3 regions of the Propionispora hippei DSM 15287 genome follow, and region 1 is predicted to be linked to each of the others. Evidence: riboswitches for the same ligand, from Rfam matches in the RefSeq annotation. Region 1 holds a riboswitch; each other region holds the start of a gene.
The links. Region 1 has a riboswitch for cyclic di-AMP ahead of F3H20_RS15880 (C40 family peptidase). Riboswitches for the same ligand answer to the same signal wherever they lie in the genome.
Positions count from the first base shown of each region.

Region 2: it holds a riboswitch for cyclic di-AMP, as region 1 does, so the genes downstream of both, F3H20_RS20340 (3D domain-containing protein) here and F3H20_RS15880 (C40 family peptidase) in region 1, are expected to answer to the same signal.
Region 3: it holds a riboswitch for cyclic di-AMP, as region 1 does, so the genes downstream of both, F3H20_RS04475 (3D domain-containing protein) here and F3H20_RS15880 (C40 family peptidase) in region 1, are expected to answer to the same signal.

Region 1 is NZ_FQZD01000036.1:29,644-35,131, reverse strand. Features, by position in the region: gene F3H20_RS15895 (metal ABC transporter permease) at 100-909, opposite strand; gene F3H20_RS15890 (metal ABC transporter ATP-binding protein) at 1,046-1,762, opposite strand; gene F3H20_RS15885 (Fur family transcriptional regulator) at 1,767-2,198, opposite strand; gene F3H20_RS15880 (C40 family peptidase) at 2,328-2,996, opposite strand; cyclic di-AMP (ydaO/yuaA leader) riboswitch at 2,998-3,127, opposite strand; gene F3H20_RS15875 (glycosyltransferase family 2 protein) at 3,221-4,156, opposite strand; gene aroH (chorismate mutase) at 4,202-4,558, opposite strand; gene F3H20_RS15865 (transglycosylase domain-containing protein) at 4,964-5,488, shown strand, end outside.
Region 2 is NZ_FQZD01000004.1:282,089-287,576, forward strand. Features, by position in the region: gene F3H20_RS01440 (hypothetical protein) at 1-565, opposite strand, end outside; gene F3H20_RS01445 (2-hydroxymuconate tautomerase) at 807-1,085, shown strand; gene F3H20_RS01450 (hypothetical protein) at 1,154-1,621, shown strand; cyclic di-AMP (ydaO/yuaA leader) riboswitch at 1,760-1,889, shown strand; gene F3H20_RS20340 (3D domain-containing protein) at 1,897-2,310, shown strand; gene guaB (IMP dehydrogenase) at 2,477-3,931, shown strand; gene F3H20_RS01465 (transglycosylase domain-containing protein) at 4,243-5,488, shown strand, end outside.
Region 3 is NZ_FQZD01000006.1:230,299-235,786, forward strand. Features, by position in the region: gene F3H20_RS04455 (PHP domain-containing protein) at 1-138, shown strand, start outside; gene F3H20_RS04460 (translation initiation factor 2) at 319-591, shown strand; gene F3H20_RS04465 (Asp23/Gls24 family envelope stress response protein) at 660-1,487, shown strand; gene F3H20_RS04470 (DUF3870 domain-containing protein) at 1,499-1,858, shown strand; cyclic di-AMP (ydaO/yuaA leader) riboswitch at 1,930-2,072, shown strand; gene F3H20_RS04475 (3D domain-containing protein) at 2,121-2,717, shown strand; gene F3H20_RS04480 (alpha/beta hydrolase) at 2,783-3,502, shown strand; gene F3H20_RS04485 (DMT family transporter) at 3,816-4,265, shown strand; tRNA gene F3H20_RS04490 (tRNA-Val) at 4,443-4,519, opposite strand; gene F3H20_RS04495 (sigma-54-dependent transcriptional regulator) at 5,053-5,488, shown strand, end outside.

The sequences.
Region 1 (5,488 bases):
AGGCCGCAGAAAATGATCCGTAATGGAATTGTATTTTCAGAGTTGGTTAACCACTAGGCCGCGCAGTGTGAATAAATCATCGGTCCCCAAAACATAGGACTACACTTTATTTTCGCGCCAGGTTTGCACCACCGCTATCAGGACGTACAGAATAATCGCGGTCATGACTATGGTTCCGCCGGGAGCAATATCCAGATAGAAAGAAGAAAGCAAACCGGCCGTAACCGACAGGACGGAAAAACCAACCGCCCAGCCCAGCGTCGCTTTAAAGCCGAGCCGCAGGGAATGTGCTGCCGCCACCGGTACAATCATCAGAGCGCTGACCAGCAAAATGCCGACAATCGTCATACCGACCACAACAACCAAGGCTGTCAGGATGCTGAAAATCATGTTGACCCGCCCGGTATCAATCCCACTGACATTGGCAATATCCTCATTAAACGAAGACAGCAGCAAAGGCTTGTGCCAGACAAACAAAATACCGCTTACCAGCAGACCGGCCGCCGCAATCAAGCCGACGTCCTGCAGAGAAACCGTGACAATGCTGCCAAACAGAAAGCTTAGCAAGCCCGAACTGGGCATCTTTGTCATGGTACTGAAAATAATGGCCATAGCTACACCGGCATAAAAAATAATGGCTAATCCCATGTCGGAATACTGGGCGTGCCGGCGTCTGGTCAATTCAATGCCGACCGCTCCGCCAAGCGTCAGGAGCAATGCCCCTGCCATGGGGTAGATACCGGCCAAATGCCCGGCGGCAACTCCGGCAAAGGCAATATGCCCCAGGCCGTCACCGATCAGCGACTGCCGGCGAACTACAACAAAAATACCGATCAGCGGACACAAAAAAGCGGTAATCAACCCTGCCGCCAGCGCCCGCTGCATAAAATCATATTGAAAAAATTCCAAACTTTTCACCTCTTTAGTTTACCTTGCGTCACTTAAAACATAGAACCGCGCCTATCAGACATCAGTAAGGCGACGACTAACAAAGCGGAGCGGAAAAATCTACAAAAATTATCCATATATGTAAGTCATGTAGATCCTAATACCACATATGCCGTCCTTGAGAGTGGGTCGCACGAAATTCCTGGCTGTTGCCCAAAAAGCACAATCCCCGGTTGATACAAGCCACATTGGTTGCCCAGGCCGCCGCCTTTTCAATATCATGGGACACCATGATCACGGTGATGCCCAGGTTCTTGTTCAATGTCCCCAATAATTCATAAATCCGTTGACTGGCGGCATAATCAATCCCGCTGGTAGGTTCATCTAATAGAAGCAGACTGGGGTTACCGGCCAATGCCATGGCCACCATTACCCTTTGCTGCTGGCCGCCTGACAACTCACCAATGCGGCGATCACGCAAATCACTGGCCTGCACCAATTCAAGCATATGTTCCACAATATGTTTAACCACTTTTTTCGGCTGTTTTTTTTGCCTGGTTCCCGCAATCAAGCCCAGTTCGACAACCTCACTGACCGTAATCGGAAAATCGGCTGTATTTTTTCCATAGTTTTGCGGTACATAACTAACCAAACCGCCTAGACGGGCCGCTTTGGCTTTCTGTCCGTTGATCAGCACCTCACCCCGGTCAGGCATTAAAATTCCGGCGATGATTTTCAACACGGTACTTTTACCTGCCCCGTTAGGACCAAAAATCATCAGAAAATCCTTTGCCGCTACCTGCAGTGAAATATTCTCCAATACCGGCTCACTGCCGTAAGCAAAGGTAATATTATTCAGACAAACTTCACACATTCCGCTACTCCTTTACCGTAAGTCTGCAATCCGCACAAATTCCAAACAGTTCCACTGTATGCCGCACCAGTTCATAGCCGTAACCGTGCAAGAGTTCCAACAAATGCTGATTGACCGGGCAAAAATCGATACAAACCGCCTGACCGCATTTTACGCACACTACATGATGATGGTGGTGATCGGCGGTGGCAAGCTCATAACGGATACCCTCTTTGCCTGTGCTCTTGATGGGAATGAGTACGCCTAATTCAACCAGGACACTGACATTGCGGTACACCGTATCCAGGCTGATGTTCGGATAAGCTTCGCGAACACTGTGCCAAATGCTGGTTACCGTAAGCGGTTCCGTCGACTCATAGACCTGCTTGATAACAGCCCGGCGCTGTGGAGTCAGCCGGCAACCCTGCTCTTTAAGTCTTATTACTATATTTTCCATTTATTGCCTCATTCTTTCTTCATAAAAATAAATATATAAAAAAAGCTCCGGCTATCGCCAGGCGCTTCCGACAAATCAGCGTATGGCTGAAAAAATAATGGGGAAGCCGCAGCCTCCCCCAAACGATAATTAAACTATGCGGCGAGCTCCAATATAGCGAGCTCCCCAATAACCGCTGCCTAGTTGGTCAGTGACTACGCCACGGCTGGACGTTGCACTGATAAAAGTGCCATTCCCCAAGTAAATACCCACGTGAGAAGGTCCCGGAGCGTATGTAGAAAAAAACACCAGATCGCCTGGCTGCAACCGGCCATAAGAAACAGCCTGTCCCATGCCGAAGTCATCATCGGCTGTTCGCGGTAAATATACACCGCTTTGAGCAAAGACAAACTGGACATAACCGGAACAATCGAACCCGCCAGGGCTGGTTCCTCCAAACTGATACGGAACCCCTGCATAGCTCAGGGCATTTTGGATAATTCGCCGTGCCATAACACTTGACCCATCGCGGCTTACCGGAATCTCACGGCCCATCAGAAGACGGTAGGTTTGATACCCGACGACGCCATCCGCTTCCAATCCGTGGTCACGTTGGAAAGCCATCACGGCCCCCACCGTTCGGGAACCAAAACTCCCATCCGCTTCGCCGGCATTATAGCCAAAGTCGTTCAGCTTTGACTGAATGGCGGCAACCTCCGGTCCGGTATCACCTTTTTCAAACGCCGCGGCAGCACAGGTAACAGAAAACATGCAAAACGCCAAAACAAAAAATACAAAGAAACGAGACACTTTACCCATGTACGGCTCCTCTCACAGCCTCCGAGGTTAGCTGACGGGTTAGGGTTGAGGTTCTCCCTACTCAAAAACATGAGTTTCACCCCCTACAAACGGTTCCCCCGTACCTGAGCTGGATTCGGCTTTATCGCTCACAAAGATCAAATATTCAATATTTTTACATAAAATCCTGCCAAAAAATGCGTAATATTCCTACAAAAATATATTTTTTTCAAAGAACAGGCTGCTTACTTTTTCTTTTCCGGCAGTTCAGCCTGGAGCCAATACAAAGGACGCTGCTTTACTTCTTCGAAAATCCGTCCTACGTATTCACCGATGATGCCCAGTCCCAGCAGTTGTATCCCCCCCAGCAGAGACACGCTGGCTGTGGCCGTACTCCAGCCTGGAACCGCCTCATTGGTAAAAATCTTAATATAGATGACATGGACCGCAATGCAAAAACTAATAAAAGAAAATACTATGCCAATATAAAAGGCCATCCGCAATGGCAGTTTGGAATAGGCCGTAATGCCGTCCAACGCAAAATGCATCATCCGCCGCACCGAGAATTTGGATATGCCGGCAAACCGTTTTGGCGCGACAAACTCAATCTGCACCTGCCTGTAGCCAATAGCACCGACCATCCCCCGGATAAACCGGGCCCTCTCCCGGAAGCGCCGGAAACTTGCCACTACTTGTTTATCCATTAGACGAAAATCCGAACCGCCTTCCTGGACATGCACCTTGGACATAGCGTTCATCAGCTTGTAAAACATTCCTGAAGTAAAGTTCTTAAACCAGGGAACCCCCTCCGTCGTTTTCCGGATGGTCTGGACAACCTGAAAACCCTCCTCCCACTTGCCGATCAGCAGCGGCAACAGCTCCGGCGGATGCTGCATATCGCCGTCCATAGTAATGACGGCGTCACCCACGGCATGATCAAGCCCGCAGGTTAGCGCTACCTGATGTCCAAAGTTGCGCGCCAGCAACAGAGCCCGGACCCGGCCATCCCGCTGAGTTAATACATCCAGCAATAGCGGCGTCCTGTCGGTTGAACCGTCATCCACAAAGATCAGTTCGAAATCATAGCTCAGTGGCGTTAATACTTCACATACCGTATCATAAAAAATTTCTATATTTTCTTCTTCATTAAAAACCGGCACCACCACCGATAATAAAGCCATAACCATATCACCCTGCATTCCATTCGCAAAATAACTTCTTTATATCTAATTCTTTAAATCCTGTCTGAGCACTGAAGCACCTTTTAAATACAGGTGCTTGATCTCTTTTTGCGGCACTTCGGTATTCCACAAAATCAGCACCCGGATACAGCGCGCCACCCCTTCCGGGTTATCAATCTCCAGCGTCCCAAACAGAGGAACTTCGGACCAGCCCATTATCCTGGCACCGGCCGCCGGAAAAGCGGCGTTAATATCCGGGGTAGAGCTGAAGATCACCGCCCCGATATCCTCTATATCAATTTTATTTTCCTCCACAATAAGCGCGAGCAGTTCCGCGACATTCGCAAAAATCTCCTCCCGTTCGTTTCTCTCCACTGTAGTAGCTCCTCTGACGCCACGCAACAAAGATGTACAACCCCTTCCACAACATTACATTTATTTAAATTAGGAATATACCTTATTTCGGCATTCGTCCGGCAAATCCTCTTGTTTTTCTTATGGAAACGCTGATTAAATAAGCCTGGCGAGATTTTTGCGTCTGACAAGAAAGTAAAAAGCAAATCGAAAATAGTTGGGCTATTTTAAAGCTTACTGACGATACCAGGCGAAACAAGCTCCGCCGGGACATGGCGTACGAATAAGTCAGCCGCTCCTTAAACATCACCTACTATCTTGCCCGGCTAGCCGCTAAGCATACCTAACGGAACAGCAAATTAAATCTTATATGTTTTCTAATGATTTATGTTATAATAATTGGGGTATAAAACTACGCGGTGATTGTATTTGAAGGAGGTTGTCACGCTCAGCATGTATGACGACGAAGCTAACAATAAGAATAAAAATAAAAAAAACCAGCGTTCTTCACCAAAGTTCTTTTCAAAACTGACTGTCATTGCCATCATTGTGTTTATCGTTATCATTGCCGGTGCCGGCATCGGCTTTTTAACGGCCAGCATTCAGACTATGCCGGGACTAAAAGGCGATATCCGTCCGGCGGCTTCTTCCCAAGTATTTGATATTCACGGCAAACCGATTGCCACCATCCATTCGGCCGAAAACCGGCTTCCTGTTTCCATCAATAAAATACCCAAAGATCTGCAAAACGCTTTCATTGCCACTGAAGACGCCCGCTTTTACCAGCATATCGGCGTCGATCCCAAAGGAATTTTACGCGCCGTCTGGGCTAATATTACCAATCGCGGCGTCTCCGAAGGCGGCAGCACCATTACCCAGCAGTTGGCGAAAAATGCCCTGCTGACTCAGGAGCAGACAATTAAACGAAAAATCCAGGAGGCCTTTTTGGCCCTGCAAATTGAACAGCAATATACCAAA
Region 2 (5,488 bases), on a different contig from region 1:
CAAGATTTACTAGGACAGATCTTACGTCCCTGTTGCTGATGCATTGATCAGTACCAGGAACAAAAATACTGTTGACTGTTAAGAGTGCCAGACAATTGTCTGCTGCGCCGAGCGTTCCTTCAAATAAGAAACCGCCCAAAGTTGTAAGCACTACCGTATCGCCGACCATGCGCCTTAACTGACATACCAGATCATGTCCGTCCTGGCGTTGCTCTTCTCCATCACGCTGCCCTAAGCCGATTACGCCGTTAACGTTCAAGGCATTTCCGGAACCGGTGTTATTAAAGGGATCATTTACAATGCCGGAGCCTTTGGCGATAATTGACCATAGGTCAACTCGCAAGAAGGTCACTTCTCTGATTTCGCCACCCGGCGTAAGAATTTCAACTTCATTGGATTCTGCCGTTATTGCAGGGGTTAGAAAAGCTATCCGGCAATCCTCAATTGCCTGCAAATTTCCATAATAGGTAAACCCGTCAACTCCAAATAGCAATACATCTGTATTGATTTCACGCTCCAGATCTTTAATGAACTCTAGATTACGGATTTCATGTAAAAATCCCATAAACGTTTTCCTCCCTGTGTTAAGAATTATAAACTGACTTACTATACTTTATGAAAAATGGAAGGATAGTGTTCCTTTTTTGGCATATTTCCCTGGTTAAAGCATAACCTAACCGGCAGGGTTGTTAGGGTGAATGACGAATATATTTAGGGAGTCACTGATTTATTCGTATTGTGCGTTCTATCGGGTCTTTTTCCGCCTGGCGTCGTCAGCAAAGCTTCGCGAGAGCACTGCTATTCCTATGGATTTGCTTCCTTGCCAGACGGAAAAATCTTTAGCCAGCCCGACGGGATTATTGAATCAGCGATTCCCAAAGATAAGGAGGAGAGCTATTATGCCGATCGTTCAAATTGATATGTTGGAAGGCCGTTCTACCGAACAGAAAAGAGAACTTGCCAAAAAAATTACCGAGGTAATTGTTGAAACTGCCAAATGTCAGCCTGATGCAGTGACCATTGTAATCAGAGAGGCTGCTAAGCAGCATATCAGCAAAGCCGGCGTACTCATGCTGGATAAGTAGTAATAAGTAAAAAACAGCCCATCGCTTAGCGCGAATGGGCTGTTTTAGCAAGGAGGCATATTATATTTATGAAAAAGACCTTTGCCGGGGATTTAGAGCGAGCGATAACCGAAGAATTGGAACAACTGAAAAAACGTACACCGGAATTAACCTGTCTGTGGGATCTGTTGCTTGTATTGCAGGAAGAGTTTATACAAGTGCTGCAAAGTGATGAGCCAGTCAACCTGGAAACAGGGCGGTTGACTGGTTCAGACGAAGCTTGGAAACAAGTTCATGCCTATATTGCAGGAATGGAAGGGGCCGTTTTACAGCGAGCCATTCCTTTATGGACAATTTATTCCTTGCTGGAGCGGACGGCTCAATATTATCATCAGGCAGGCATCAATAGCGCCTATCCAAAAGAAAAAGCGTGGTATCTTTCCTTGGAGCAAATAAAACTAATGGAAAAACGAAAAGTAGGGGGCGCTGTACGGACCGTACATAATCATCTTTGGGGCCAGCTTGGTTTTGCCCCATTTATGATCGGCAAAGAGTAGTATTTGAAGTCTCGTTTCAGTGACTTTACGAGCAAATAGGAGCATATCATACCATAACGGAGTATGCTAATAATAAGTTTGCGTAAATATAGTATAACATATTGGGATCGGGTTGCCTTTATTGAGCAGCTACGTTATTATATGTGCATGCCGAATTTCTTTTAAAGAAAACGGGGGAACCATTTTTGGGGTGAATCCGCCTAAAGCGGTAGGGATTATCCTTTGTCCGAACCCGACAGCTAACCTCGCAGGCATATAGAAAGGAGTGTACCACCATGTTGAATTTTAAAAAAATACTTTTATGGGGTACCATACTAACTGTTTTGCAGATGACTTTTGTTGCACCTGTTACTTTTGCCAAGGCGGCAGCCAAGCCGGATTCTTATACTAAGAAACTGGATATTAAGGCAACCGCGTATGCACCAGGACCGCATGATAATGGCAAATGGGGTAATTTGACTCATTTAGGCACTCAGATTCGTCCGGGTGTTATTGCTGTAGACCCTTCGGTTATTCCGCTTGGTTCTAAAGTGTATATTGAGTTCCCTGACGGACAGGGAAAGTATGCGGTGGCGGAAGACACCGGCGGCGCTATTAAGGGAAACCGGGTGGATATTGCCGTTGAGTCGGTGGCAAAGGCCTATGATTTCGGTATCCAACACGTTAAAGTATATGTATTAGAAAAATAATGACTAGATCATGGATTGGAGGGTTTGTCTTTCAATCCATGATTTTTTTGTCGAAAATAGGTAAAAATTTTTAACTCCTACATAAAAAATGGTAGATTCGGTAAGTTTAAATGTGGTATTATATTATGAAATACACCTGTATTGTTTTCGGGAAGGAGATAATTTAATGTTTGAGGACAAATTTGCCACAAAAGGGTTAACCTTTGATGATGTGTTATTAATCCCGGGAAGATCCGATATTTTACCGCGGGATGTAGAAGTGAATACCTATCTGACCAGGAATATCAAACTCAACATTCCTATTGTAAGTGCCGGAATGGATACGGTAACAGAAGCACCAATGGCTATCGCTATGGCCAGAGAGGGCGGCTTGGGCGTAATTCATAAGAATATGTCCATTGAACGGCAAGCCAACGAGATTGATAAAGTAAAACGCTCCGAGCACGGAATTATCGTTGATCCCATCTTTTTATCGCCGGATAACATACTGCAAGACGCGCATGATCTAATGGAAAAATACCATATTTCCGGTGTGCCTGTTACGGTAAATAACAAATTAGTAGGCATTATAACCAATCGTGATTTACGGTTTGAAACTAATTTGACCGCTAAAATCCGTGACTGTATGACACGGGAACGTTTAATTACGGCACCTGTTGGCACTTCTCTGGAAGATGCCAAGGAGTTATTACGTCAGCACCGGATTGAAAAATTACCCTTGCTTGATGAAGCAGGCAATTTAAAAGGGCTTATTACAATTAAGGATATTGAGAAGGCTCAAAAATATCCCAATTCGGCGAAGGACGCCAAAGGCCGGTTGCTGGTGGCTGCGGCCGTAGGTGTTGGTGCCGATATGATGGATCGTATTGATGCCATTGTCGCGGCTAAGGTTGATGTCCTGGTAGTGGATACCGCCCATGGCCATTCTAAGGGTGTTTTGGACGCTGTACGGACCATCAAAGCTGCCTATCCGCAAGTCGATCTTATTGCCGGCAATGTGGCTACGGCAGAAGCCACCCGCGATTTAATCGAAGCCGGTGTGGATGCTGTGAAAGTAGGAATTGGTCCTGGCTCCATTTGTACAACCCGTATTATTGCCGGTATCGGTGTTCCGCAAATTACGGCTGTATATTCCTGTGCGCAGGCGGCCCGTGAATATAATATCCCGGTTATTGCCGATGGCGGTATTAAATATTCCGGTGACATCACTAAAGCGATTGCGGCGGGAGCCAGCGTTGTTATGGTAGGAAATCTACTGGCTGGGACAGAGGAAAGTCCGGGCGAAACGATTATTTATCAAGGGCGCAGCTACAAGGTATATCGTGGAATGGGATCACTGGGAGCCATGGCTGAGGGCAGCAAAGACCGTTATTTCCAAGAGAATATGGACAAGCTGGTGCCGGAAGGTATTGAAGGCCGTGTGCCGTATAAAGGTTCTCTGGCAGATACTGTCTTCCAACTGGTTGGCGGCCTGCGCTCCGGCATGGGTTACTGCGGCGTGCGTAACATCCAGGAATTGATTGTTAAGTCGAAGTTCATTCGTATTACCGGTGCCGGGCTGAAAGAAAGCCATCCTCACGATGTGAATATTACCAAGGAATCTCCAAACTATAGTTTGTAAAACTGCAATTGATCTATCAGTACGATAAAACAAAAACACCGTCCACAATTCTTGTTGGCGGTGTTTGTCTTATATCCCTATCCCTTACTCGCGTTGAGGTGTGTTTTCAAACTACCAGAAACGTTCTTCGGCGGTGCTTTTTGTGCCCTGCACGATGAAAAATTTTTGGAATAACGTCTATTGCTCCCCCGGAAAATTTGCTTATTTAGCGCACAAATCACTCGCATAAATCATTCCGTTAGTCTGAAAACACACCTAAGCGCGTAAAGCCTATATTTTTTTGAAATACTAGTAGAAAGGGAGGTGCACCGGTGTATATATTCCGTTTTTTTTCATGCACAGCTTTTTTACTGGTTTTATTTTTGACAAGCAGTTTGCTTGGCGGTTGCGCAGGCATTAATCTGCCGCGTACCGACAATTTGGAAAACCTGCAGCTTATCGAAGCTACGCAGGTTTATGATAGCCAGGGGCAGCTTATCTCCAAGTTGTTTGAGGAAAATCGGGTGGTGGTTACTCTTAACAATATTTCTCCTTACGTTCAGCAGGCGGTTATTGCCAATGAAGATGTACGATTTTATAGTCACATAGGTGTTGATCCGATTGGGATTTTGCGTGCTCTTTGGGTAAATATTCGAACCGGTGGGCTAGTGGAAGGCGGCAGTACGATTACTCAGCAGTTAGCCAAGAACATGTTTCTTACCCAGGAAAGGACATTTTCCCGAAAAGTCAATGAATTGCTGTTGGCGGTAATTATTGAAAGGAAATTCACCAAACAGGAAATCCTGCAGGCTTATTTAAATCAGGTGTATTTTGGCGAGGGAGCTTATGGTGTGGAAGCAGCAGCGCAGGTCTATTTTGGCAAATCAGCCAAGGACCTGACATTGGCCGAAAGTGCTTTGCTGGCCGGCCTGCCCCGAGGGCCCAATATTTATTCTCCCTATATCGACAGCGGGGCGGCGCTGGAACGGCGTAATACAGTCATTGCCGGTATGGCCAAAGCGGGATATATTACAGAGGCAGAGGCCGAGAAAGCCAAAAAGGAGCAACTGATTGTTTCCGGTAAAAAGAAACGTTCGGTACAAGCATCCTATTTTCTTGATTATATCGCCAATCAATTAGTGGAAAAATACGGAGCCAACCGGGTTTATAAAGGCGGTCTCAAGGTTTATACCACACTGGATATTAGAACGCAGCAGGCTGCAGAAACCATTTTGGGAAAACAACAGGGAGGGCTTTTGGCGCTAGATCCCCGGAATGGATATATCCGTGCCATGGTTGGTGGCAGAAATTATGAGGAAAGTCAGATAAATCGGGTTGTTACAGAGGTACGTCAACCAGGGTCGGCGTTTAAACCATTTGTATATGCTACAGCCCTTGATCAGGGAATGCCGATGAATTCTATTATTTTGGATGAGGCTATCAATATTAATGGCTACAGTCCACAGAATTATGATAAAAAATATCTTGGTCCCATTACTTTTAAAAAGGCTTTGCGGCTATCTGTCAATGTAGCCGCGGTAAAATTAGGACGGCAGGTTGGAATCGAACAAGTGTTAA
Region 3 (5,488 bases), on a different contig from region 1:
GCCTTGGCCCGGCGCCACCGGTTGCTTATTACCGGCGGGTCGGACTTTCACGGGATTCCCGGTCGTTTTCCTGAGACGCTGGGTATTGTTGCTGTACCGGCGTCGTTGGCTGAAAATCTTTGCTCCCCGAGGGGGTAGTAGCCCACCTACGCTGAAATTGCAATAACTTCACGGATTTTTTCTGCAAGACTGTTGCTGTCGTCGACTTACCTATTACCGTTAGGTGCGCCTTCGCCGTCTTCTCTTTGCGGAAAAATCCCTGTAATTTAATTTGCACTTTCAGGATTGGTGGACCACTAAGATTTCAGGAGGATGCTAATGGATACAGAAGTCAGCCTCATTACAGACTTGAAGGCTCGCATCAGCGAGTTGGAGGATAAGGTCGAGGCACTCCGGCTAAGCCGGCGGGTGCTAATGAACTTGCTTGACTTGCTGGAACGAGAAAAAAGTGAACAATTGTCAAAGCTGGCACTGCAAAATGAGAAACTGCTACGGAATAACACCCGGTATGCGCGTAAACTTATGCATTACACTACGCGCATAACCGAGTTAGAACGGCAAGTGCAGAACAATTTCCATAGGCCCACTTGACAACACCTTGGAAGGTGTTTATTTTTTATGTATAGAGAATTTTTAAGAGCAGGCTTGGAGGGCAGTCAGTGGATGTAATTGCGTTAGTGGGACCGAGTGGAACCGGTAAGAGTCATCGTGCGCTCATCGTGGCACATGAGCATGCCGCGGATGCCATCATTGATGATGGTATTTTGATAAAAGACAGTAAAATTATCGCCGGCTATTCGGCAAAGAAAGAGCCGAGCAAGATTAAAGCCGTACGGCGGGCCATCTTTATGGAGGCCGAGCACGCCGAAAAGGTGCGGGCTGCCATTGCCGAAGTACGGCCGTCCCGTATTTTGGTCCTGGGTACTTCGGAAAACATGGTGCAGAAAATCGTCGATGCCTTGCAATTGCCGGCGATCAGCAAGACTATTTTAATTGAGGACATTGCTACGAAAGCCGAGATCGCCAAAGCGAGGGAAAGCCGCCTGAAAGAGGGGAAACATATCATACCGGTACCGACCATTGAATTGAAACCTCATTTTTCCGGCTACATGATTGACCCTTTGGAAATATTCTTTAAGAAGCCCCAGGCCAAACGGCGAAATAAGCTGGGAGAAAAGTCGATTATCCGTCCTACTTTTAGCTATTATGGTAAGCTCTTGATTTCCGATGCGGCCATCGCTTCGATTGTCGATTTTGTAGCAACCAATAATACCTCAATTAGTAAAACCGGGCAAATTCATATAAAAAATTCCCATGACCGGGAGACAGGCATATCCATCTCGCTGGATGTTACCGTCCGGTACGGGAGTGTGCTCCGGGAAGTGGTCTATGATGCCCAGTACCGGATAAAGAGTATGGTTGAGTTTATGACCGGTCTATTGGTCAAGGATGTCAATATAGCGATCAAACGGTTAAGCATAGAATAAGACATTTGGTGGTGTTTATCCTGAGTAAAATATTGTGTGATGATCTGGTTTTATTTTCCGGTTATGCCAAATTGCCAATTGGCATAACCGCCAATGAGATATATAAGGTTGTGGGAATTGTCGTCCTGGTGAAGGTTGCGACAGGTGAAATTGTGGAGGCCGACTGTACATTGGCTACTAAACTGGCCAGAAGGCATATTGCGGACTCGTTGGTCGGCTACAGCCTGAAGGACGGAGTGGATGAACTGGTACATTTGATTGACCGGATTTATCAGGGCGGCGCTAAAAAGTCGTTAATTACGACGCTCCGGATTATTTTTGACAAATACCGCAGCTATACCGAAGAACACCATGTACAGCCTGCCGAATAAGCCCTAACTGTTTTATACGGCGATCTAGACCAAAGCACGGACATTGACAGGCGGGAAAGCTTGGATTATTATAATATATAATGCCGAATCCTTATAGGTACGGGGGGACCACTAGATATACAGGGGTGAATCCGGTTATCCGGAGGGGTTCTCTATTCCTTCTCTTTTACCCTAACCCGACAGCTAACCTCGGAGGCAGAAGCCGCAAGGGATATTGCCCTGGTATTTTTCATGGCAGTTAGCTTGGGGCGAGTAAAGAGAGGTGGTACGATTGAGGAGATTTTTCCTTACAGCAGTGTTCGTCTGTATACTGCTTGCCGTACATGCCGTTGTGTTTGCCGCGCCGGGAGACACGGCGCTCAAAGTGGGCATGCGCGGTGATGACGTACAGGTATTGCAGAAACTGTTGACTGATGCCGGGTTTTATCAGGGGCCTATTGACGGAGTGTTTGGCAACGGCACGCTCCGGGCGGTTACGGAGTTCCAGATCAGCAACGGCTTGGCTGTGGACGGAGTTGCCGGCAGCGAAACCTTTGCTTATCTGAATCGTGGCGGCACCGGTTCGGATACCAGCCGCTACAGCCGTTCAATCAGCATGCGGGCCTCCGGCTATAGTGCGTTTGATCCCGGTAATTCCAGTTATACAGCTCGTGGTACTCAATTGCGCAAGGGCCTAGTTGCAGTGGATCCCAATGTGATTCCCTTAGGAACCCGTTTATACATACCAGGATATGGATATGCTATCGCCGATGACACAGGTGGAGCAATTCGTGGTAACGTAATCGATTTAGCGTTTGACAGTCATGCCGATGCCCTGCGGTTTGGCAGGCAGCAGGTAACTGTATACATTATTGATTGACAGGCTGGTGCCTGTTTCTTTTTTTTATTAATTTTATTAAACAAGCCGGAAAGAAGGGGACATGTATGAAGTCCATTGCGCTTATTCAGGCCAATGCGCAATTACCTGTTGTAGTACACGAAGGTACTGCCGATCAGGTACTAATTATTTGTCATGGTTTCCTCGGTTCCAAAGAGGGCGGCGGCCGGGCGGTTGCCTTGGCGGAGGAAGTTGTGAAACTGGGTTTGTCGGTGGTACGTTTCGATTTTACTCCTCTTGGCCCATTGACGCAGCAAATTGATGAACTGGCGGCAGTGGCGGCGTTTGTTCGGCACGAGATCGGCAGCAGGCTGGTGCTCCTGGGACGCAGTATGGGCGGCAGTGCGGCGTTATCCTATGCCGCAACACAGCCGGAAGGAATCAGCGGGCTGTGCCTGTGGGCGACACCATCAAATCTGGAAGAAACTTTCCGGCTGGCTTTACAGGAGAACTACCAACGGCTTTTGGCGGGGAAGACGGTACAGGTTACCGATTCCTATGGCCGGAACTCACTGACGGCTGACTTTGTCCGGGATTTTGCCGGCTATGATTTGCTGCAGGCTGCCCGTTTGCTTAAAGACATTCCTGTTCTTGTTCTTCATGGGACGCAGGATGAGACAGTTCCTTTTGTTCAGGCGGAAACCTTATACCAACAGCTCGGCGGCAGAAAGGAGTTGATTGCCGTACCGGGCGGTGACCATCAGTTGCACGCTTTTTACCGGGAAACGACAGCGGCCATATTGAAATGGATAAAATCGCTGCAATGAAGCATACTAGAAAAGCGCCCTAAACGGTAGTTGCAGGGCGCTTTTTTTAGCTATTGACTGGCTTAAGCTTTTAGCAAGCCTGGAGAAATGCTGATTTAATGAGCTTGCCAGTGGGGCGGGAGCTGTTTTCGGCTGGTAATCAAGCTTAACTTAGAGAATAGTTAAGTTCTTCAAGATCTACGATGCCGCCAGACGGCAAAAGTTTCGCCGGAATACCGCGTGAATAAATCAGCGTTCCCTCAAGGCAGTCGGCAGTAATGGCCGTCCGTTAGAGTTTAGGGCTGACCGGTCTTTTAAAAGGAGTGTATGCCGCGTGGATTTATCGAATAATATGCTGGCTTTGCTGCTGGCGCTTTTATCGGGCATATTTATGGCCATTCAAGGTTCGCTGAACGCGGTGCTGAGCAAGGTCATCGGTCTTATTGAAACCACTTTTGTCGTGCATTTCATTGGTACGGTCATTTTACTGCTACTCCTGTTTGTCTTTAAAATGGGCAAAGGCAGTCTGGCGGCCATGCCGGAAGCACCCTGGTATGTATACCTGGGTGGCGTGATCAGTGTGTTCATTATCTATCTGGTGGCTGCCAGCATACCCAAAGTCGGCATGGCTAACGCAACGACGGCCATTATCGTCGGACAGGTGCTGACGGCCATTATTATTGATCATTTCGGCGGCTTTGGCCTGGAGCCTATGGCCTGGGAATGGAATGACCTGGCCGGCCTGTTTTTGCTGGCTGTGGGCGCCTATCTGTTACTAAAATAGCGGTGATATCATAGATGGACTAAGCATTCGGTAAAGCGTGAATATTTTGCCGGTCATGCGGGTTAAATTGAATGGTTGATTAAAAGCCAATAGGGTATCGAATGCTATATTGAGGTAAAAAGACGAAGCAAAAAAAGCCACAAAAGCAATAAGCTTTGTGGCTTTTATATTTTAATATGGTGGGGTTAAAGGAACTCGAATCCCTGACCTCTTCGATGTCAACGAAGCGCTCTAACCAACTGAGCTATAACCCCTTAAGACATTTTATATTTTAGTATAAAATAAAGGATTTGTCAAGGACAATATTGCCTGGTACGCTAGGAGCCCTCCTTCTCTTTAGAAGCTAATATAGGAAAAAATGATTGCTTGGTTTTATCATTTCTAGTAAGATTACTTTAGACATTTATCAAAATAATTTTAATTTTTTGAGACTTTGGTGTCTGCGGTTTTGTGTGGCAAAAAATTTCCAGTTGTTTGTGTTCCAGCGGATGAGCTTACTATTTGTATATAGGTTGGTGAAGAATATATGGATCATCAGGTTGTATTAAAAAGAGAAGAGAAAGTATATTTACAACTGGAGACATTAACTTGCCAAATTGATGAACAGTCTGTGGGGCAGCAACGCCGGATTGGTTATGATGCCACAACCATCGGACAGTGTTTACATATCAGCAGAGCCAATACCAGCAAGGAATTGAATGAGTTATTTAAAGAAAACAAGTTATTAAAGATAAAAGGCAAGCCCGTGTATTATTTGCATAAGGGGATTATGGAAGAAAAGCTGGGCATGGTTTTTGCCGATAATACGTTTGAGGACACTGGGGCTTTTAAAGATTATGTTCTGCAGCAGCAAAACAAGAATAAGCCGGCTAAGGAAGCTATCCAGGAACAGAATAATAGCGTATTTAGCAGCTATATTGGTGCCGACGGTTCGTTGAAAACGCAAGTTGAACAGGCCAAGGCCGCTATTTTATATCCCCCTAACGGACTGCATACACTAATTACCGGTTCCACAGGCGTAGGCAAGACTACTTTTGCGGAAGCCATGTATAAATACGGAATAGAAACCAAGATATTTAAAGAGGATACACCTTTCGTCATTTTTAACTGCGCCGATTATACGGATAATGCACAATTGCTCTTATCCCATCTTTTCGGACATGTGAAAGGAGCTTTTACCGGAGCGGATAAGAATAAGGAAGGCCTGGTAAGCCGGGCGAATC